DNA from 3 places in the Aneurinibacillus sp. UBA3580 genome. Region 3 is predicted to be linked to each of the others. Evidence: riboswitches for the same ligand, from Rfam matches in the RefSeq annotation. Region 3 holds a riboswitch; each other region holds the start of a gene.

Region 1 (7,810 bases), on a different contig from region 3:
AGTGCGTCACTGATATGGTCCCCATGTGCATGCGTCAGCAGTACATACTGAACTTCAATTTCTTCCGGCTTTGCTTTTGCCAGAGCGTTTCCCGTCAGAAACGGATCAATAATCACCGATTTGCCTTGATGTGAAACCTGTATACAAGAATGTCCATGATATGTAATTTTCATACTTTCACCCTCCATTCTTTTCTTTGCTTCACTAAAGTTCCTCCTTTTATTGTACCAGCCTCTTCTACAGTAAACAAATGGATGGAATACTCACGCTCCTGTTCATTCGCTCATAAGATAAAGGGATGATACACGCATGTAAGAAAGGGGGAGCGATCCATGCCGCAGCATTATACGCGGATTCAACCTATACCCGATCAGTCTCTTCCCACCGCGATCGATTTACAGCTCCCGACCTCCTTTGTCAAAAAACATGGGATTTCCGGCAAAAATTCGCTTAACCTGACGTACGGATTACAAACAGTAAAGGTTGCTTTTGAAACGGTCACCACCGCTGCTCCTGTACGAATCCGGGAATCTCTCGCACGAAGACTTCATCTGCTCGAAGAAGAGATGGCATACGGCTTTTATTTTCATGCGGAAACCCGAGAGCTTATCGTCGGACCGCTTGTCGGCGTGCTAATCTACCGGATGGCGCCTACAGAAGAAGGAATGTTCGGGGGAATTACCGATTTCTGTCGTGAGGTATCGCAGACCTGTCGCCTGCGGGGAGGACTCGGTTTTATTTTCACATTAGATCAAATCTCGCAGGAAAACAATACGGCGGATGGGTGGACGTATCACAACAATCATTGGATTAAACGAAGATTTCCGCTGCCGAAGTGTGTTTATAATCGCATCGGATCGCGCCGGATTGAAGAAAAAGAAGAGACAAAGGAGAAAATCGCCATATTGAAAAATAAAGGCGTACTATTCTTTAACGAACAATTCCTCGATAAATGGCACATTTACGAGCGGATGTCCCGTCTGCCGGAAAACGCCTCCTTCTCTCCGTATACCGAGCTGTACACAGGAGTTGCATCACTTTCAGCTATGCTGCAGAAACACCCGTACATCTACCTGAAGCCGTCCAGCGGCAGCCTCGGGCGTGGCATCATCCGTCTCGCCCGCACCAATGGCGGTTATGTATGCCAATATGCTTCATTGAACGGAACGGTCATACGGCGATACCGTACACTGGGGACGCTGCACCAGATGCTGCGCTCTCGCATAGGTAAGCAGCAATATTTAATGCAGCAGGGATTACATCTTATCAAAATGCGGGGAGGTATTGTGGATTTTCGCGCGCTTGTGCAAAAAAACCGATACGGCGAGTGGAGCATCACATCCGTGGTGGGACGAAGCGCACCCACAAGCAAAAGTATCGTCTCCAACGTGGCGCGCGGCGGGACCATGCTTCCGCTGGGCGGGGCGCTGACGGCGGCCGGGTTTCCTCCGATGACACGCAATATGGTTGCCGCTTCCATCCGGAAGCATGCACTACTCATCGCCCGACTATTCGAGAAATGTGTGGAAGGCCATTATGCGGAACTCGGCATCGATTTAGGTGTTGAGAAAAGCGGCAAAGTATGGCTGCTTGAAATCAACTCCAAGCCTTCCAAAACAAACAATGCCCTGGCGAATGCCGGCAAAGGGTCGCGACCTTCTGTCATTCGACTGGTTGACTACTGTTTTTACCGGAGCGGCTTTATTCCGTCCGCTCCCAAAAAAACGCCGCAAGCCAAGCGACGTCCAAGAAGGAGGTCATCATAATGAAAAAAAACCCTTCGGGTTATTTGGGCATTCTAGCCACCCCAAGTACTAAATATCAACCTTTTCCCGACAAAACGTTCTTTGCATTCTTGACCCAGGCAGGAAGAAAAATCGGGCTGCCGGTATACGTCATTTTACCTACAAACATCAATTTCACGACAAAAACGGTCATGGCATACCGATATACCCCTCAGAAAAAATGGGTAAAAATTCGCTTGCCTTTCCCGACACTAATCTACGACCGTCTGTCCAACCGTAAAAAATACGAAGCGCAAATCAAAGGATTGAAAGCAAATCCTTCCATTACGTTTCTTGGACATGTGCTGGGCGACAAGCTTAAGAACCACAACCATCTTATCCAGCATCCCGGCATCGCCGCCCACATGCCCGCCACTGAACTCATTACATCCATGCAGGTAATTAAAGATCTGCTCAACAATTATGAAGCGGTTGTCGTAAAACCAATGCGCAACTCGCTCGGTATCGGTGTAATGAGAGTTATATCTAAAAACAATGTCCACCGTGTCGATGGTCGGAACTTTAAAAATAAAATTTTTCACCGCACGTTTCCCAGCCGGACAGCACTGCTATTATGGCTACGCAATCAATTCAAGGTGAAAATGATCGCCCAACCGTATCTTCAACTCTCGACTCCAGACGGTATTCCATTCGACATCCGCGTACTTGTGCAGAAAACCGGCAAAGGCGAATGGGGAGAAACAGGCCGCGCCGTACGCGCCGGTGTTAAAAATGGCCTCACGTCTAACTTATGCGGGGGAGGCAAGGCGTACTCGTATGAATCTTTCCTTCGTAAATACTTTAGCGAAGAGCAAATGGTAAAGATTAATCAGGAAATTGATTTTATCGTCAAAGAACTGCCTCCGTTCCTCGAAGGAAGGCATGGGCGCCTGGTCGAATTGGGTATCGATATTGGAGTCGACCGCTGGGGTCAGGTATGGTTGATTGAAGTAAACTCCAAACCCGGGCGCGCTTCCTTCCGTCAGATTGAAGAAGGGAAACATTTTCGGGATGTACGACTTAATCCGCTGCGCTACGCGTATTATCTCTGGCAAAATCGCTCAAAGTCGGTGACTTCATGAGTACGCTCGCGACAGGATGGGTGTCCATTCACCCCTTACACCGAACATGGCGCCTTCACCTCTCCGCGAGCAAAACGCCGCATCCACTTCTTTCCCGAAAGAAAGTTCGCCTGCGGTTCGGTTCCTGGGAAAAAACGATGCTTGTAACACGCAAACGGCCCAATCTGTATTCCATCAAAGCAAAAGTACGCATTCGTTCTCACCAGAACCATTTTACGATAGGACCTCTCGTCGGCATTCTTACTGTGGCAGGAGGCGGACTGTTTCGCGGAGTTCAAAGCAACTTTATTGATATTATCGAAGCAGGCCGGAGGATAGGCGCACTCGTATACGTCGTCCCGATAGAAAATATCAACTGGAAAACGCGTACCGTACAGGGCTATCTGTACCATCGACATGGAAAGAAATGGATAAAAGAAAGGCTGCCGCTGCCGCACGTTCTCTATAACCGCATCCCTAACCGTGCATCGGAAGAGCAAAAGCATGTAAAGATTGCGCTGGCACAACTTTCGAACATGCGCAACCTCACACTATACAATCCTCATTTCTTCAATAAACAGCAGCTATATGCCGCTCTACAGCGCGACTCGGGCGTCCTGCCCTATTTGCCGTGTACCGTACCGCTTTCTTCGAAAAATATACTTTATGAGATGCTGTCTTCTTATCCGTTCGTATATGTCAAACCGGTAAACGGTATGGCAGGTCAAGGCATTTACCGCGTACAGCGAAAGCCTACAGGCGGCTATCTGATACAATACCAGGAACGAAAAAAAACGGTAAGCAAACCATTTTCTACAAAGGAAGAAGTCTGGATGTATCTCTCATCCCGAATCAAACAGCCATACATTATACAGCAGGGTATCGACCTGGCCACATTCAACAACAAACTGTTCGATGTCCGTCTGCTGGCGCAAAAAAACGGCCGCGGCGAATGGGATGTAACCGGTATGGGGATCCGGTTGGCGGGATCCGGCAAAATTACAACCCATGTACCGCGCGGCGGATCGGTACAATCGCCTGAAGAAGTCCTTACAGCCGCATTTCCGCACTATTCACCGGAAAACATACTCATATCGATTCATCATATGGCGCTGCGCATCGCTCGCTCGCTTGAAAAAGAATGGCCTGCACTCGGTGAAGTATCGATGGACATTGGCATCGATAAAACCACACGCATCTGGTTTATCGAAGCAAACGCTAAACCGGGCAAGTTTGACGAACCGCATATTCGTAAATTATCATTGCGGCGCATCGTAGAATACGCCCAGCATCAGGCAAACTTTTATTGATACGGGAGAGACCCGACATTCCCATTCATAAAGTTTCTCCCTTACGTTTGCCTGTATACGAGATGCTCCCGGAAAATCTATGTTCCGGGTTGGAGGAGGAGACTAAAGAAAAGAGTGAGATAATATGAACATACAGCGTCCACTTGTCGGAGTGTTGACATATCGTAACGGGAATTTCATAGCAGGTAAAACATACCTCACGCGCCTTGCTCTCACCGCTGAAACGCATAACTGTGGACTCATCGTCTACTCCCCCGCTGACATCGATGAAAACAAGGGAATTGTATACGGCTTCGTGTATGATATAAAAACCAAAGTATGGAGAAGAAAAAAAACGCACCTGCCGCATATCGTATACGACCGTTTCAGCAATATGTTGCCTGAGGTATTCAAAAAATATGCGGCATATCGCAGCGCAAGCCGTCTAACCTATTTAAACAACCGTTTTGCTCATAAATGGAACGCTCACCGATTTCTAAGCCAGGACCAACACATTGCCCCCTACCTGCCGGACACCGTATTAATGCAGCGTGGTGCACTGCAGCGCATGATTCGAAAGCACCCTATTCTCTACGTAAAGCCGGTAAACGGTTCAGGAGGCAAAGGCATCCTGCGCATTCGTCATAATGGAAATATATTTGAGATGGTCGGCCGCGATCGACAGAATAACATTATCCGTAATATCATGCGAACGTGCCCTGCTACCGAGCGGTTTTTACTAACGTGGTGCCAGCGGCAAGGACGCACATTCATTCTGCAGCAGGGTCTTGCACTCTCCTTGCTGCCCAACAGCATATGCGATAGCCGGGTGCTCGTTCAAAAAAATGAGCAGGATGAATGGATGATAACGGGCATGGTGGGCAAACAATCCCCTCAGCAATTCGTTACCTCTAACCTGCAAAGTGGCGGGCGTGCTATCGGACTTGAAGAATTGCTCGGTTATCGCTTTTCTGTAAAGGAAGTTTCGCGCATTCTGGACGAGATTAGGCGGGTCAGTCTTCTTCTGCCCCGGCATATCGAATCAAAGTTCGGCAATTTCATAGAATTTGGCATTGATATTGGCATTGATACAAAAGGCCGAGTCTGGATTATCGAGGTCAATACCAAGCCAAACCGGGAACTGTTTCGCCTGGCCGGTCAACTTGATGTTTATCAAACATCGATCGAAATGCCTATTCGTGTCGCTGCTCACCGGCTTCTTACAACAAATTTCTAAATCCATAATCACAGACACATAGCCCCTGTTCGCTTTTTTGGCGAACAGGGGCTATGTGTCATTCCACCTAGAAATGAAAATAAAGGAAATGATGCCATCTATCTGCTAATGCCCTTCTCTCTCATTTACGTTACCGTTTATAGAGAATAAAAAATAACAACAACAAACGCCTAATCCAGATAATACAGAATCTGGAACGGGGGAACCAAGCAAATGGGGTGAAATCGCGCTTTTATGCGCGGTCGGGCGCCTTTCGACCGAACCCGTCAGCTAACCTCGTCGGCTAAAGAGAGAGGGAGAAGTTACATGAAAAAAGGTTTCAAAGCTCTTACTACAGGATTATTAGCAGGCAGTATGCTGCTCGGCGGCCTGGCGGCTGGTCCGGGACAAGCTGAAGCAGCTATGGTATCCGCAAAATTCGGCACAACGGTAAATGTGGCAAATGAAAACCGTGTCATTGACAATATCATCCGTACCGGCAAAAGCCTGATGGGCGGCAAGGCGCAGTACAGCCACAATTATGTTCCCGGAAAATACATGGATTGCTCACAATTTATATACTATATTTTCAAGAAAAATGGTATTGACATTCATACACGCGACGATGATCGTCAGGTAAAACTGGGTAGCTATGTACCGAAGAGCAAGCTGCAAAAAGGCGACTTAATTTTCTATAGCACAAAGAAAAACAAATGGGACATTACCCACGTAAGCATGTACATCGGCAACGGCAAAGTGCTGCACATGGCAAACACGAAATACGATGTGACCATCAGCAACCTGAACAGTTCCTGGCACCAAAAATATTATGTAACGGCCAGACGTGTAATCAAGTAATATTTGATTCAATCCCCGTTTCTCTCCTAAGTATAAACGCAAGAGGGAAATTGTATTCGATCCAAACAAAGGCGGAGTGGAAATTTCACTCCGCCTTCTGTTGATTCAACTCTTGCAAGTAAACCATAATTTCTTCAATATTATCCCCCAGTGTCCAGCCTTTCTCTTGAAATATCGCCCTGTATTTGCGGTGAAACGGTTCGGCCTCGTCCCGGATCATCCGCTGCCTTGCGGACAGCTGTTTGCGTTCTTCTTCTGATAACCTTTCTTCAACTGCGTCACAAATGAACGAGCGGCAAATGCTCGTTTTGAAATGCGGATTCAGACCGCATCCCTTGCCGTCGACAAAAAATTGGCACACCGCATACGCCAATCGTTCATCCACCGCCTGATAAGCCGTATGCGGTGACTGTCGCAGCCGCTCGTACCGTTCCGCCGGAGATTCTGACTCTCCTGGCCCTCGGCTATAGAACAGCGGATGAATGAATGCTCCCGCTACAATTTCGTATTCATATATGGTATTGCGCGGGTTACGGTACAGCTGTTCCATGAAAAAGTCCGTCTCACCCGCTGCTATCATTTTATATATCTCAAATAAAGTAAACACCGGTTCATACGCACAGCATCCAATATGCGGCAACTCCTCCGATCGCCGCTGAAAGTGCGGGTCCGGACAGTTCCGGCATACCGTCGACAGCAACTGATTGCTTTTAGCGTCCCATTTTATTGTTCCATATTTCATCTTCTTATCCTCATTTTTTCGTTTTTTCTTTCTTTAATTATATCGTATCCTTTTCCCTACTCTTTGAAAATAATACTTTACAAACAAACTATTAATCTTGTATTCTTAAAAAGTCACTTTATCACTTAAAAGCAAACAAGCGTTTAAGTAATAAATTATATAAGGGGGGGAATCTACCGTGCGGGAAGAAACGACTACTCATCATTTTACAAAAGGCCAGGCGGTGCTGCTAACCGTGCTATTGCTTGGCATCATCGGCTCAATCATGATCGGGCTGAAAGCTCCACCGCACGTTCCTATCCTTTTGTGTCTGTTTCTGTTAATTCTTGTCGCCTTCTTCAAGAAAATCCCCTGGACAACAATCGAGCAGGGAATTATAGAAGGCGTGCGTCCCGGTTTAGTACCGATTTTTATCTTTCTGCTTATCGGTGCACTCATCGGGGTCTGGATGGCCAGCGGTACCGTGCCGACAATGATGGTATATGGCTTTCATCTCCTGTCCGCAAATTATTTTCTTGCCGCAGCGCTCTTACTCTCCGTCGTTGTCGGAACCTGTATCGGCAGCTCGCTCACCACAGCAGCTACCATCGGCGTCGCACTCATGGGCATGGGAGAAGCCATGGGAATCAACCCGGCCCTGACAGCGGGTGCAGTCGTCTCTGGAGCATTCTTCGGCGATAAAATGTCACCGTTATCCGATACAACAAATCTCGCCCCAACAATGGCCCGCGTTGATTTGTTTACGCATATTCGTCATATGCTCTGGACTACCGTCCCTGCGCTCCTGATCTCATTTGTGCTTTTCCTGTATCTCGGCGTCGGAAGCGCGGCACCCGATTCGGCGGCACAGGTAGAAAGCT
Region 2 (7,810 bases), on a different contig from region 3:
GAGATTATGCAAAACGGCCCGCTGGCTGTCATGCAGGCGAAATATGCGATAAACTACGGCATGGAAGCTGATTTAAAGACCGGCCTGAAAATCGAAACGAAAGCGTATGAAGTCATCATCCCGACAAAGGATCGCATCGAAGCGCTCAATGCCTTCAGCGAAAAGCGTAAGCCGGAGTTTAAGGGAGAATAAATGGATAAGATAAGAGGCCTGCTTATTGTTCGATATAGGCAGGCCTTTTTTCTGTGAAAATCGTGAGGAAAGAAGGAGAGAACGAGGAAAGGAGAGCCAGGGTAGAAAAAGGCGTTCACCTTTTTCTACATTGAAATCCTCTCCTCATTCTTTCCCCTCTTTCCTTTCCTTTCCTTTCGTCCCCCAAAAGTCAGCCGCCCTTCCCACGATTTTCATGTCGGGGTTGCGGCTGAAAAGCATGGTGGTTGTGCTTTTTAAAACGTGACTAATCCCATGTTTTTACGGACTTTATCCATGGTAGCGGAAGCGATTGTCCGGGCACGTTCCGCGCCGTCTTTCAGGATGGTAATTAATTCCGGGCTGTCGATCCACTGTTTGTATTTTTCCTGAATTGGCGTGAGAGTGTCGACTACTACTTCAGCGAGATCCTTTTTGAAATCGCCGTAGCCGCGGCCTTCATAACGCTGTACGATCGTCTCGATAGTTTCGCCGGTGCAGGCCGAATAAATAGTCAGCAGATTGCTGACGGCAGGTTTGTTTTCCTTGTCGTAACGTACAGTGCCTTCCGAATCAGTAACGGCACGCTTAATCTTCTTTGTGATGACATTCGGCTCGTCCAGCAGCGCGATGTAGCTGCCTGCATTTGGATTACTTTTGCTCATTTTTTTGGTCGGATCGTCAAGCGACATGATCCGGCCGCCGAATTCTTGAATCATCGGCTCAGGAATAACAAAAGTTTCGCCGTACTTTTTGTTAAAGCGTTCCGCCATATCCCGCGTAAATTCGAGATGCTGTTTCTGGTCTTCGCCGACTGGCACATGTGTCGTATTATAGAGCAAGATGTCCGCCGCCATAAGCGCCGGATACGTTAACAGACCTCCCGTCACAACCGCTTTCCCCGCAGATTTGTCCTTGTACTGTGTCATGCGCTCCAGCTCTCCGATATAGCCGGTGCACTGCATCAGCCAGCCGAGTTCGGCATGCTCGGGTACCTGGGACTGAATAAACAGGATCGATTTTTTCGGGTCGATACCAATGCTCAAATACATGGCGGCAAGCTGCATCGTATAATCACGCAGTTCGCTCGCTTCCTTTGGTACGGTCAGCGAGTGAAGGTTGACGATAGAGTAAATGCAATTGCCTTCCTCCTGTAAATCAACAAAGCGTTTCATTGCTCCGATATAGTTGCCCAGCGTAAAGCTTCCGCTCGGCTGTACGCCGGAAAAAATTTGTTTCATACCTGTCCACTCCTCTTATGTAAAATAAAAAAATCCCCCATCCGCAAGGGACGAGGGACCGTGGTGCCACCCTAATTAACCGGCATTTTGCCGGCTCGCTTTCTTCCCGCATAACGGAGGGAACCCGCCTCTGTCTACTGGCATTCGCGTTCAACAGGGAGCTCAGAAGTCCATTCGTGCGGGGAGTACGTACCGGGCTTCCACCGCCCCCGGCTCTCTGCGACGCCTCGTTCCGCCTACTTATCTTCATCATTGCTTTTACTATTTGAATTGAAAATAATGATAATACAAAACGACCATGGTTTTCAAGTGATTACATCACATCATGCTTATGAAGCTTTCCATAAATTCCCCTGGAATTGTAAATTAAGCGGGATAGTTATCGTTTTTATTATGGCAATCTTCACACTCGGACTTGTACGATTCGGCTTGTTCAGATAATACAACACCGCAGCGGGCACATGTTTTTTTTGGAAGGTTGTTATAGAACTCAGATACTGGAATCATCGTTGACGCCTCCTTTTTTTATCATTGTAATATAACAGATATTATGTTACAAATTACTGTTATATTATAAAGTAGTTGCTACATCGCAAATACTCCGTTATTCTCCGAATTTCTTTGAAATACTAAAAATTTTATATTTTTACATGAAAACAGAGCGCCCCTTGGCTCTAAACCGTTACCTGTTTATTGCCGCAAAGGCACAAAAAAATAAACACCCCAACCTTTTAGAGAGGCGGGGTGTCAATATTCTTATTTCGTAACTGTAATGATTTTGTTGTAGTGTCCTGGCTTTGCGTGGTCTGGCTCACACAGCACAATGACCTGGTCATCGTCCTCGTAAACGGAGCTTACTTCCAGCGTCCCGATACTCTGCGTATTGATGTCAAGACAGAAATGCAGGCATTGATGCTGCGTGCCCATAATTTCAGCAGACACTTTCTTGAGAATTCCTTTAATTTCTTTTTTCTCCTGCTTTGTCTCTACCTTTACGGTCACTTTTTTGCCTGTTAAGCCGCTTAAACACTTCTTTGCATCTGTTTGTAATTCAATTAATGTTTTTGGCTTGGCTTCTTTTTTTAACACATTCCTGAAAAAGCTAACCATAATTCCTCTCCTTATTTTGCCTACGAGGTTAGCTGACGGGTTCGGGCATAAGGTTGAATGCCCTACACCAGAGGTGATTCACCCCTACTACGTGGGTCCCCCGCTCCTTACGGATTCGGCGATTGAATCATGATTGAATCATCATAAGGCACAAGAGAGCAGATTGTCAATTAGATTTTTAGCGCACGCCAGATACGTGCTTTGGATGCTTTTCCTGCTGTCATTTTACCCTTACAATAGGGTAGGAAAACATAAAAAGAGTGTCGAATACGTAGGAAAAGGCAACAGGAGGAGTTAAATCATGGTAAGACAATTCCTGCGCAGAATGTTTGCGGGACGGAAAAACGAGGAAGAGCGTGAAGAGGCGACAGAACGGCCAGAGATGGAGCTAATGGAAGATACAATGGAAGCGGAAGAGGCAAAAGGGGCGGATTCCGTATCAGGTGTTGCCGTGGAAGAGAAAGTGTTGGAAGAACGACGTGCCGAACCGTACACGTATGTCATTACGCGCGATAAAATTGAGCACCATAGCTATAAACAAATCTTTCGCCTTATCGAAGAAATTCTGGAGCAAATTGAACGGGGGCTGCGCGGTGAGGGTCGCCTGCAGCTTCGCCTTTCGCCGGATCTGGCGGCGGAGACTGACGAATTCTTCGGCAAGCGTATCGGAAAATATATCGAGGGCGCTGAGCGGGAGACATATGATGCCACTGCGTTTTTTGATTGGACAGATGAAGAAACGGCCAGAATTTACCGGACGTATGTGTTACCTGTGCAGCCGGAGAAACAGCATACATTCGTGCAGAGCCGTCTGGTCATGATTTATGATACGTGTGAGGCGCTCGGGTGGGATGCACGCCGGGTTGTGGGCATGTTCGCCGAAGCGATTGGCTGGGAACTGAAGAAAGAGGATTTTATCCGCTTTGAACGGTGGCTGGACACGATGTCACAGCGTTTAGAGGATGAGGATACGCTGTCGTCTGCTGAGCATGGATACGGATTAGACAGCGCAGAACTCAATAATGCGGAACCTGAAGCCCGGCCTGAAGCGGAAGAGGACGAGTTTGCCCATATTACGCCGCTTCAAGTGTCGCGCGAAGAAGTGGAGAAGGAAGATATTACAAAACTGGCTGCTTTTTTTGATGATATCCTGTCAGATCCAAAGCGCATCCGCGAGAAGAGAGGCGGTCTGGTGTTTTCGTTTTACGGTTTTTCCGGTGAGCTTGAGGATGTCATGGGGGATGAGGGGGTTAACGCATGGGCCAGCCGCCTGGTGGAGCAGTACCCGTATGTGTTTTATTTTCTCAATGATGAATACGTTCCGATGACACGGTTTGTTACATCGATGGTGGTGACATCCCGTATGGAGGGCGACGAAGTGGTATATGACGCCGAAGAGCTGGATGAATTCATCGAATTTATCCAGACCGCCCTTGCCCGGCTCGCGGATTGGACAGGGGAAGATGCCAGCCAGGTTATTCAAGAATTCGAACAGAAGCTTTTTCAGACGTAAAGGAGATACAATGGAAGAAAATAAAAGAGACGAATTACAAAAAGAGACGTATCAAAAGGTTATAGAATCACTGCGGAACTCACTTCCGGACGATTGGCGGATAGAGAGCGGAGACGACCAGCGAGCCTCTGTTACGCTGTTTCACCCCAAGAAGCGGGACGGAGGCCTGAATGTAAAACTTGCGCCTCTGTTTGCTAAAGTAGAGCGGCATGAGTCGGAGAAGGAGCAGTGGATACAGGACTTTGTGAAAAAGGTGGTCCTGACCGCCCGCGAAGCGACGCAGAAGCATACACTACGTGGCAGTGAGGCACGCCTGTACCCGGTGCTTCGTCATCCGTCTTTTCTTGGGGGAGAGGAAAAGAAGAATATTGTATGGCGTGAGCATACGGCGGAAACGGCGATATTGTACGCGCTCGATTTGCAGATGAGCTATACGCTGGTGACGCGGGAGATGCTTGCGGAAGCAGGCATGAAGGAAGACGAGCTGCATAACACTGCTGTCACCAATCTAATCCGGCTTGACAGTGTACCAAAGCAGGATCAGGTGGGGGATAATGTGTTCTATTTCTTTGCAGCAGATGACAGTTACAGTGCCAGCCGTGTACTGAATCCTAATTTACTCTCCTGGATGCGCCAGAAAGTGAAGGGTAAGATGGGCGTAGCGCTTCCGCATCAAGACGTACTTATCGTCGCTGATCTGGCGGATGCCAAAGGCGCATATATGCTGGCACAAATCGCGGTTGATTTCTCGATGCGGGGCAACATTCCCATTTCCCCAATTCCGTTTATGTATGAGGACGGAGAGCTTGAACCGTACATGGTGATGCGCAATCCGAAACCCCGCCATAAATATCCGAGCCATGGAGGCAGAAAAAAGCGTCCACCGGAGCAATAACCAAAATAGCACGATAGAGAGCCGACATTTTTCTTATTCGAAAAATGCCGGCTTTCATTGTCGTTATTTGTAATAAAATATCGAAAGAATATTCTATATTTTCTTAAAAAAACTATTTATTTTGCGAGCGCCTTCATATATAGTAGGTGATGGATTGGCATATTAAAAATTAAAGGAGGCATTTGTTCATGCAGCTAGCTTCGCCATCGTTACATCCCAATGTTGAAAAGTTCCTCAAAGAGCCAAAGAAAATGTTGATAGGCGGTCAATGGGTGGAAGCTGCGAGCGGCAAGACGTTCGCGACGATCAACCCGGCCACGAAGGAAGTATTGTGCCAGGTGGCCGAAGGCGATGCAGAGGATATTGACAGAGCGGTAAAAGCAGCGAGAGCGGCTCTTAGCGGCCCATGGAGCAAAATTAGTCCGTCACAGCGCGGACAATTGCTGTATCGTCTGGCCGATTTGATTGAACAAAATGCAGAGGAATTGGCGCAATTGGAAACGCTGGATAACGGAAAGCCAATTCGGGAAACGAGCAATGGGGATGTCCCGCTAACAGTGGATCATTTCCGTTACTACGCAGGCTGGGCAACGAAGATTTACGGACAGACCATTCCGGTTTCCGTACCGAATTATTTCAATTATACGAAACGGGAGCCGGTCGGCGTAGTCGGCCAGATTATCCCGTGGAACTTCCCGCTGCTTATGGCGGCATGGAAGTTGGGCGCGGCACTCGCCTGCGGTAACACTGTAGTATTGAAGCCGGCAGAGCAGACACCGCTATCGGCCCTCCGCTTAGGAGAGCTTATTATGGAAGCCGGATTTCCGGAAGGCGTGGTCAATATCGTGCCTGGATTCGGCGAAACGGCGGGACAGCCGCTCGTCGAACATTATGATGTAGATAAGATTGCGTTTACCGGCTCGACTGAAGTAGGACGACTGATTATGCAGAAAGCGGCAGGAACATTGAAGAAAATTTCCTTGGAGCTGGGCGGCAAGTCGCCGAATATTATTCTTCCGGATGCGGACATGTCCCGGGCGATTCCAGGAGCGTTGAGCGGTATTTTCTTCAATCAGGGACAAGTATGCTGCGCGGGTTCACGCTTGTATGTACACAAAAAAGTGTACGATAATGTACTAAGTGATATGGTATCTCATGCAGAGAAAATTAAAGTGGGCAATGGCCTGTTACCGGACACCGAGATGGGACCTCTTGTGTCGGTAGAGCAGTACAATCGGGTAACCGATTATATCGATATCGGACAAAAAGAAGGGGCACAGATAATCTCTGCCGTGCGGGAGGATGAGACGCTTGCACAGGGTTATTTTGTGACGCCGACGGTGTTCTCGGAAGTATCGGATGATATGACGATCGCCCAGGAAGAAATTTTCGGTCCGGTGCTGGCGGCCATGCCGTTTGAGGACATTGACGATTTGATTGAGCGAGCGAACCGCACGACGTATGGGCTTGCAGCAGGCGTATGGACGCAGAACGTTGCCAATGCCCACAAGCTGGCGGACCGTATTAAAGCCGGTACAGTTTGGGTGAACTGCTATAATGTATTTGACGCTGCTTCACCGTTTGGCGGATATAAGCAGAGCGGTATCGGGCGCGAGATGGGCAGCTACGCGCTTGAATTATACACAGAAGTGAAGAGTGTTTGGGTGAATATTCGTTAAGCGAAGAGGAAATTTCATAATAATAAAATCCAGGGAGTGGAAACGTGAACCAGGTTTCCATTCCCTGGATTTTTTATGGTATAGGAAAGTATATGTCGATTTACAGTGCTAAAGCGACATATACTTTCCCTCCATTGTAATCGAGGAAAAACTCGCGAGGCGTGTGCGGCCGCTTGTCTTCTGTGTGGAAAAAGGACGAGCGGCAACGCCCGCGAGTTTTTCTCATAATACAGGAATAATTTTCAATCAAATTAATTGTTAGATTATTTGCAAAAATACTATTAATATCATAAATAATATGTTAGACTGCAATAAATGGTATACAATATACTTTATGCTAAGGAGGGGTGACGAGTGCAAACTTGTAGTTAGAAATCAGGTGAAAAGCAGTAAAGATAAACGGAAAATCTAAAGGAAAGTAAGCGCTTACGGCGGGTGGAAGGGACAATTAGACAAGGAGGGATATGGATGGATTGGGATTTAGCACATATTATTTACGCGTCAGGAGCCGTCACTGTTGTGCTGGCAATGCTGTTCCGCAAAGGGGTTATTATTCCTTCGCTCGTCACTACATTTTTGCTGGGCTGGGCTTATAAAGGCGGATTCGGGGAAGGTATCGTAGCGGGACTGGCCGCAATCTACAACGCAAATATTATGGCAGCCAAAGAGTTGTTCAGCATTATACTGCTGATTGCGTTTATGGTAGGGATGCTGAACGCTTTAAAAGAGCTCGGAGCTGACCGAAAAATGATTGCGCCCATTCAGGGCGTCATCGTAAACGGGCATATGGCATACTGGATTTTATTCGGCGCAACCGCCCTGTTATCGACCGCATTCTGGCCGACGCCGGCCATTCCGCTTGTCGCTGCGGTGCTTATCCCGGTAGCGCTGCGCGTCGGGTTACCTCCGATGGGCATAGCCATTGCCGTAACGTTGGCCGGCCAGGGGATGGCGTTGGCTGCTGATGCGTTGATGCAGGTGGCTCCCGCGTTATCTGCCAAAGCGGCCGGCGCACCGCAAATAGCCGAAGACGTATGGATGAAGTCTATCGTGCTAACGCTCGTTGTAGGAGGAGTGGCAAGCGTTATCTCTTATGCCCGTATTGCTAAAACCATTAAAAAGCCGGTGGACACCTCTGAAGAACAGGATAACTTGAATAAAGAGTACTTCGGGGAAGGCGAAG
Region 3 (7,810 bases):
GCTAAGCAAATGGCTGCGTACAAAAAACAAGGTAATGTAGAAGGCTACATTGCGCTTATGAAGGAAAAGGGAACGCCTATAGGAGTAAAATTCGCTGAAAAAGCGCAACAGCTAGAAAAATACCAGCAGGATTCATTGCATAAAGGGAGCCAGGAAACGTCTGCTAAAGTCTCAAATGTTAAAAGCGTTGTATTAATGATTTCGATTGTTACGTTAGTAATCGGAATGCTTATTGCTTTTTATATCAGCCGCATTATATCTAAACCCGTTATAGCAGTAGCAGAAGCAGCGAAACAAATTGCAGAAGGCGATCTTTCCATCTCTGATATTCATATAAAAAACAGAGACGAAATTGGGGAAATGGCACGTTCGTTTAATCACATGAAGCAAAATTTGCGGGAGTTAATTCGTAAAGTGAGTATAAGTTCCGAACAGGTAGCTGCTTCTTCCGAGGAATTGTATGCAGGTTCTGAACAGTCTGCTGAGGCAGCCAATCAAGTAGCTACGTCTATTCAAGAAATTTCTGGCGCCACAGATGCCCAGATGAAAAGTATGGAAGAGAATAGAAAGGCGATGGAAGAAAGTGCAGCTGGATTGCAACGTATTGCTGAATCAGCTTCCACAGTTTTAGAATCATCCACAGAGGTGCTGCATGAGGCCGAACAAGGAAATGAGGTTATAGTTAAAACGATACGACAAATGGAAAGCATAAATCTTTCCGTGCAGGAAGCTGCCGCTGTAATTAAAGATTTAGGAGAAAACTCAAAGCAGATTGGAAAAATTATTGAGGTTATTAGTGACATTGCAAATCAAACAAATCTCCTGGCGCTTAATGCTGCAATTGAAGCTGCACGGGCAGGTGAAAACGGAAAAGGATTTGCTGTTGTTGCAGATGAAGTAAGAAAGCTTGCAGAACAATCCAAACAATCTTCCGAACAAATTGCAGTCTTAATTCAGAACATACAAGAAAACACGAGACATGCTGTAAGTGTAATGGAAAAAGGAACAGAAGAAGTCAAGTCTGGATCTGCAATCGTACATCAGGCAGGAGAGGCTTTCCATCACATTTTGGATTCCATTCAGCAGGTTACTAATCAGGTACAAGAAGTATCAGCAGCAACAGAAGAAATATCCGCAAGTACAGAACAGTTGACAGCCTCTATAGACCAGATTACACGTATTTCGACAGATATATCAATGAACACACAGGCAGTCGCTGCAGCCTCTGAAGAACAGCTGGCATCGATGGAGGAAATTACAGCTTCTGCAGATTCTCTAAGTAAGCTTGCCCAGGAATTACAAAATGAAGTGACCAAGTTTAAGGTTTAATCCCCTACAGTAAATATAGCTACACTAAAAAAGCAGTTCTAAGTCTTCTAAAGGAACTGCTTTTTTGCATAAGGAATATTATCGGATGCGCATTAATGTACAAAAACATTTTCCTTTATATTCCTTATGTTATAACATGGAATAAAAAGGAAGGTGAAAGAGATGCACAGAGAAAAGAAAGTGTACATATCTAAAGTCGATGGGAACGGCAGAATCATACTTCCGGACGATCTGGTGAGAAGCATACACATACATAGCGGCCTGCTAAATGTTCGAGTGGAAGAAAGAAAGCTCCTGGTGAAAGAACCGGAGCCAGATTATCATTTCAATTGGAAACCAGATAGGAAGTAACCCGGCGTATGCCGGGCCATTTTATTTCTAAGCTCTTTTCGTAAGTATTATTGTTTTATTTAGCTATTGATTCCCATTAGCTAAATAAGAAAACTGACCTTTTTATTGAGATTATAAATTTATTATAGAACGTGACACTTTAAATAAAGAAAAACTGCCCTGTAATTAGTAGGACAGTTTTTTGGTTAAGATGAAATTTTTAAGGTGTTCAATTTTATTTTTTTAAACGATAGGGTACCGTAGCAATTTTTACATCTTGTCGTGCAAATAAATAGGCACGTAACAATAGGCTTGTTTGGTTGTGCAGCAAATTATGCCACCAACGCTTTGTAATAAACTGTGGGATCATAACTGTCACGTGGTCCGTCTCTGCCTTTTTCCACTCCACCGTGTCAATAAACTTAAATAAAGGTCTTACAATACTACGGTAATGAGAACGCAGAACAATCAGGCGTACACCTGGATTCCACTCTTCCCATTTTTTCTCCATTTTTTTAATGGACTCTTCATCAAAACCAACATAAACGGCTATGATATCATCTGACAGTGATTGAGCATAGCTAATGGTATTTCGAACAACCTGTGTAATACCAGCAACAGGAATAACAATAACACTCCCTTTTGGTCGAGGCTTGTCTGTTGCGATGTCAAGACGCAGTTCGTCAGCCAAATCCCGATAATGCTGGTTAATTTTCAGGAATATAAAAATAACAGCGGGTAAGAACAAGAAAATCGTCCATACATGTGAGAATTTTGTAATCAAGAAAATAAGGCAAATGGTAAGGGTCGTCAGCATTCCGAGAGTATTAATAAGAAAAGGGGGAAACCATCCTGGTGGTTTTTTCGTAATCCACCGCTTCATCATTCCTGCTTGTGACAACGTAAAAGGGATAAATACACCAAGAGCATATAATGGGATTAGATTTTCAGTTTCCCCTCCAAAAGCAATAACCAAGAGTGCTGAAAGAATACCCAAGAAAATGATGCCATTTGAAAACCCAAGCCGGTCTCCTCGAACCATAAACATATTGGGTAAGAAACGATCTTTCGCTAACATAAACGCAAGCAAAGGGAAGGCAGCAAAAGCAGTATTGGCAGCCAAAAACAAAATGAGTGCTGTTACAGCCTGAATAAAGTAATACATAATTCCCCGTCCAAATACGGCTGATGCAATTTGAGATACGACCGTTTCTTCTGCGGCAGGAGCGATGCCATATGCATACGCTAGAAGGCTAATGCCCATGAACATGACGCCAAGGATAATTCCCATCATAATAAGCGTCATTGCAGCATTTCTGGGAGCTGGTTCTTTAAAATTAGGAATCGCATTGGATACCGCTTCTACCCCTGTCAATGCTGAACAACCTGAACTAAATGCTCTTAATAATAGGAATAACGTAATGCCTGGAACGGCAGCTCCATAAGTGGGAGTCTGAGCATGGACATTGCCTGTCACCCATTGATACGCACCGCCGATAATCAGGAGAAGAATAGCGACAACAAACAGATAAACGGGATACATTAAAATCGTTGCAGATTCTGTAATTCCACGTAAATTTAAAATCGTTAACGTTAAAATCATCAAGAGCGCAATCATGACACGATGCTCATGCAGAACTGGAAAAGCTGATGTAATAGCATCAGTAGAAGCTGAGGTGCTTACCGCCACGGTTAAGATATAATCCACCAGCAAAGAACCCCCAGCAACCAGCCCTGTGTAGGTTCCTAAATTGTCTTTTGCCACAATATACGCCCCACCGCCTGTTGTATACGTATAGATCGTTTGGCGATAAGACAAAATGAGGATCGTTAAAAGAGCAAGAACACCAAATGAAATAGGGATGGAATACCATAATGCTACTGTACCCATGGCGATTAATACGAGAAGAATTTGTTCTGTTCCGTATGCCACAGAAGATAAAGCATCCGAAGAAAGTACAGCGAGTGCTTTTAATTTATTTAATTTTTCTTCTCCGAGCTCATCTGATTTCATCGGTCTCCCGATTAAAAATCGTTTTAATCTCGTTACCATAATTCCCTCCAGGACATTTTAGGTAGTTTTCCCTGATTTACGAAAAAAATTCAAAAAACACATAGTTTACAATGTGTTTATCGCGGTTTCAATGTTTGTGAACCCTCCTTCTCTTTACTTCGTTTTCTGTTTTTACTTTAGATACATCAAAAAAAGGCAACAAAAAAAGCCTAACGAGAAGGAACTCTCTCGCGGCTTTTGGGCATAGTCAAATAAACTATGTCATACACACGATATGGGTTGCCTCTCTTGATACGCTTACGAGGTTAGCTGACGGATTCGGATGTAAGAGTCACCCTACTCGATCATTCGAGATTCACCCCATGCGGCTTCTTTGATAAACCACGATTGGTTCCCCCGTTCCCTTATGAAAGGGACTCAGCGATTTCGGAATTTGTTGGGTTGTTAATTTGATGAAATTAATATTACTCCTCAAGAAATGCAGTTGTAAAGAACCATTACAATCAAAAAATAATCTTAACATATAAAAATGTATAGTATGTCTTACTTTTCTTCATTTATCTCTTGTTAACTAGTTTCTTTCTTACTTTTCTCGTTTTTAATCTGCCTTTTATATATTTTCCCAAAAACATTATTTCGAAACACTTCATAAATTGGTCACTGGTCTTATGAGAACAGAGTAAAGAAATGAGAGTAAGTTAAAAAAAGCGACCCGGCTGAGTGCCGGGTTTTTGCTTGGGAGTGAAAAACACTCTAAGTAAGATAGAAAATAGGTTATAATAATAAAAATGAATCTTAGAAAAGGAGAGGTTACTTTTGGTTATGTTTTCTAGTCCCGGAATGATTATGTTATTCATTACCGGTGTCATTATTCTGATCGTCTTCTTCGGCGGAATTATTACGGCCATCGTGCAAACGGCGCGCGGTAACCTGAAAGTTGATTATGATGCTATCGCCGCCAAAAATGCGTTAGAGGACGAAGAACGGCGCAGGATGAAAAAGCTGAGCAAGCAGAAGTAAGCCGATAGGAGAGACTTTTGTGTTCGATCCGACTATCTTCGAAAACATTAAAGTAGCGCTGGAAAGCGCGGTATATGATTTGGATTTTGCCGGAGACATCCTGGTTACATCGCGCAGCGATCGCGTAGAGTTAGCGGCAATGTCCCGTGAATACGCAATCGGGTTTCGGGACCGCAGACAGGAGGAAGGAGCAGCGATTACCACCCGGCTTGTGCTTTCAGCCGGTACGGCCGATCTGGCGGGTGAAATTCTTGAAATTCCGGAGACGGTGGAGAGAAAATTCGGCTGTACGCTTCGCGTCGTGTTCGCTATGAACATGGATGACATGGCCCGCTGCGTAGAAATAAAAGAAATCCTTGATACAATCTGGTCCTACCGTCCACGCATTACCCAGGAGTTATCCTTTGTTTATCAAGCTTTTTCCGAAGGAAGCCCTATCGTGTACCGTAATACGGTGACGCTTGATTTTGGCCGGAAAATCAACGAAGATAATATCGACGACCTGTTCAATATTGTAGAGCATACCGTTCTTTCGCTGCGCCGATTGGCGAACGACGAATTGAGCAGATAACGAAAGCCCTTCATGCGCAGAATGCGGTGAAGGACTTTTTTTGATGGGGAGTGTTACTATGCTTGCTGCTGCAGCAGTGCTGTCTTTGGTTTAGCTGCGAGTGAATAACCATAGAAAATCAGTGTAATGCCGATGCTGTTGGCAATCGGCAGGATGTCTGTCAAGCCGAATCGGGTCAATGTGCCACCCATGGCGATGATCAGCGAGCCGACGCCGATCCAGAGACCGGCCTTGGAATGACGGCGGAAAAATGTATAAAAAGAACCGATGATAAGTGCAAAACTACCCGGAATGGTCAGCAGTGGCGAATACAGACGCACTTCGCGCGGCAGCGCGGTTCCGCCAATCTCTTCGCCGTGCAGTGCCAACTGCTCAAGGTGAAGAGAAGAATTAAACACTTTGACAAACATACTGATAGTAAGCACGCCCATCAGCAGAAGAAAAGTATGCGCCAACTTTGGCTTTACCGTAAAATACAGCTGGCCTGCGCCGAGAAATGCCACAAGAGACGCTGCCGCTACATACCAGATACGGTACATTGTAGATTCCCAGCCGATAAGGTATGACAGTGTACTGCCCAACGCGCTAAAGAAATAAAAGAAGAAGCCGATAAACCATGCCAGATGGCTGGGTTTTCGTTTGGCGAGCCATTGACGCAGAATACTATAGGCGAAATAGCCGGATAAAACGGTTGCAAAACCCCAGAGAATAATATTCATTTCTCATCCCTCATTATTGTATAAATTCCACACAGAGAAATACCCCTGTTTCACATGCAACAGGGGATTTCTACAATCTTACCATATACCAGAACCCTAAACCCATCATTACAATACCTGTAACCAGCGCTCCGATCATGAAATAATACATAGGCTGGTTGTTGCGTCTGCGATAGAAAAACTCGAACACATCCATTCACTTCCTCTTATGATCTGCTTATATCATATCATGAAAGTGAATTTCAAGCTCCGTGTCATTTGTGACAGTATCGTCAAGAGTAAGTGAGCGATTGGCGGGAGTTCGGATGGATAAAACTGTCTCCAGTGTGGACCTGTCCCGCTCAGGCGGCAGCGCCTGACAAAACCAGGGATGAATGGTCAACAGAATCTCGAGAATGGCGCCAACGGTATGCGGGCGGTCCAGGTGGAAATCCATTGTCTCTGTGGCTTGCGTCCCGTATATCGTGATCAGCATCTCACAGTTCCTTTACATATTTATTGACTTTGCGCATTGCGCTGGACTGGCTTATGCCGAGCATCTCCGCCAGCTTGTACGTGCTTCCGCACTCTTCATACGCCCGGCGTATAATCTGACCTTCATAGCGTTCAAGCTGGTCTTTCAGCGTCATTCCTTCTTCCGGCTCAGGCGGCGGTGCTTCTTCGTCATCGTAGAGCGCACGCGTGATATGTTCCGCTGTAATGACGTCTTCATCCGCCGTTACCACAATCCGCTCCAGGAAGTTGCGCAGCTCCCGAATGTTGCCCGGCCATTGCGCACGCCGCAGCTCTTCCGCGGCCGTATAGCTGAGTTTCTTCTCGATGCCATACGTCTCTTTAAACTCTTCGAGAAAACGGATGGCAAGCGGTACGATGTCTTCCTGTCGTTCCCTGAGCGGCGGAATCGTAATCGGAATGACATTCAGCCGGTAATATAAATCGTTGCGGAAGGTTTTCTCTTCCACTTTCTTTTTCAAATCTTGATTGGTGGCCGCGACAATGCGTACATCCACTTGAATCGGAGTCGTGCCGCCAATGCGGAAAAACTGTTTCTCCTGCAGTACGTTCAGCAGTTTAGCTTGCATCGAAAGCGGCAATTCCCCGATTTCGTCCAGAAACAGTGTGCCTCCGTTTGCAGCTTCGAACAGCCCTTTTTTTCCTTTCTCATGCGCACCGGAAAACGCTCCGCGTTCGTATCCGAACAGCTCGGACTCGATGAGAGATTCGGGAAGAGCGCTGCAGTTCACAGAGAGAAAAGGTTCCTGTTTGCGTGGACTCATGTTGTGCAGGTAGCGGGCAAGGTGCGTTTTTCCCACACCCGATTCTCCGAGCAGCAGCACCGTACTGTCTACCTTCGCGACTTTTTCGATTTTGGATAGCACGGCAAGCATTGAAGAGCTGCGCACAGTGAGTTTTATGCCGGATGCTTCCTCTCGCAGTTGCAAAGTTTCTTCATACGTCTCTACACGCTCTTGCAACTGGTCGAGCTGTTCGCGCAGATTTAATAGCTCAGTAATATCGCGCGAATTGCTGACGACGCGAATCAACTGGCCGTCCTGTGTGAAAACAGGGGTGGCCGTCACCAGCAGCCTGCGTCCGTTCTGTGTCTGCTGCACGAGGTTGATTTGCTTGCGTTGTTTTATGACGTCGAGCGTCGCAGAAGGGGAGAAAATCCCCTGAGCTACCAGCTCGGTGACGTGTTTGCCGACCATCTGCTCGGCGGTCAATCCGTAGTTGCGTTCACAGGCCCCGTTTACCCGAACGGTATATCCTTCGCCGTCGGTAACAAAAATTTCGTCATAGGCCGCAGCGAATACGCTTTTTAGTTCC

What was found. A riboswitch is a leader RNA that binds a small molecule or an ion and turns the genes downstream of it on or off. The one in region 3 is predicted to bind cyclic di-AMP.
Region 1: it holds a riboswitch for cyclic di-AMP, as region 3 does, so the genes downstream of both, B2899_RS12200 (C40 family peptidase) here and B2899_RS15910 (APC family permease) in region 3, are expected to answer to the same signal.
Region 2: it holds a riboswitch for cyclic di-AMP, as region 3 does, so the genes downstream of both, B2899_RS01105 (hypothetical protein) here and B2899_RS15910 (APC family permease) in region 3, are expected to answer to the same signal.

The regions. Positions count from the first base shown of each region.
Region 1 covers NZ_DFMZ01000081.1:1,733-9,542, forward strand. The annotation lists gene B2899_RS12175 (metal-dependent hydrolase) at 1-173, opposite strand, end outside; gene B2899_RS12180 (YheC/YheD family protein) at 333-1,766, shown strand; gene B2899_RS12185 (YheC/YheD family protein) at 1,766-2,866, shown strand; gene B2899_RS12190 (YheC/YheD family protein) at 2,863-4,155, shown strand; gene B2899_RS12195 (YheC/YheD family protein) at 4,280-5,371, shown strand; cyclic di-AMP (ydaO/yuaA leader) riboswitch at 5,529-5,671, shown strand; gene B2899_RS12200 (C40 family peptidase) at 5,678-6,208, shown strand; gene B2899_RS12205 (hypothetical protein) at 6,294-6,950, opposite strand; gene nhaC (Na+/H+ antiporter NhaC) at 7,129-7,810, shown strand, end outside.
Region 2 covers NZ_DFMZ01000006.1:7,298-15,107, forward strand. The annotation lists gene B2899_RS01090 (enoyl-CoA hydratase-related protein) at 1-192, shown strand, start outside; gene trpS (tryptophan--tRNA ligase) at 447-1,430, opposite strand; T-box leader at 1,474-1,692, opposite strand; gene yhfH (protein YhfH) at 1,797-1,937, opposite strand; gene B2899_RS01105 (hypothetical protein) at 2,187-2,540, opposite strand; cyclic di-AMP (ydaO/yuaA leader) riboswitch at 2,543-2,671, opposite strand; gene B2899_RS01110 (hypothetical protein) at 2,842-4,053, shown strand; gene B2899_RS01115 (DUF1444 family protein) at 4,064-4,948, shown strand; gene B2899_RS01120 (aldehyde dehydrogenase family protein) at 5,137-6,627, shown strand; gene B2899_RS01125 (hypothetical protein) at 7,096-7,810, shown strand, end outside.
Region 3 covers NZ_DFMZ01000114.1:13,678-21,487, forward strand. The annotation lists gene B2899_RS15905 (methyl-accepting chemotaxis protein) at 1-1,329, shown strand, start outside; gene B2899_RS15910 (APC family permease) at 1,895-3,712, opposite strand; cyclic di-AMP (ydaO/yuaA leader) riboswitch at 3,952-4,106, opposite strand; gene B2899_RS15915 (hypothetical protein) at 4,490-4,693, shown strand; gene B2899_RS15920 (hypothetical protein) at 4,713-5,264, shown strand; gene B2899_RS15925 (hypothetical protein) at 5,321-5,983, opposite strand; gene B2899_RS15930 (hypothetical protein) at 6,054-6,179, opposite strand; gene B2899_RS15935 (hypothetical protein) at 6,201-6,458, opposite strand; gene B2899_RS15940 (sigma-54 interaction domain-containing protein) at 6,460-7,810, opposite strand, start outside.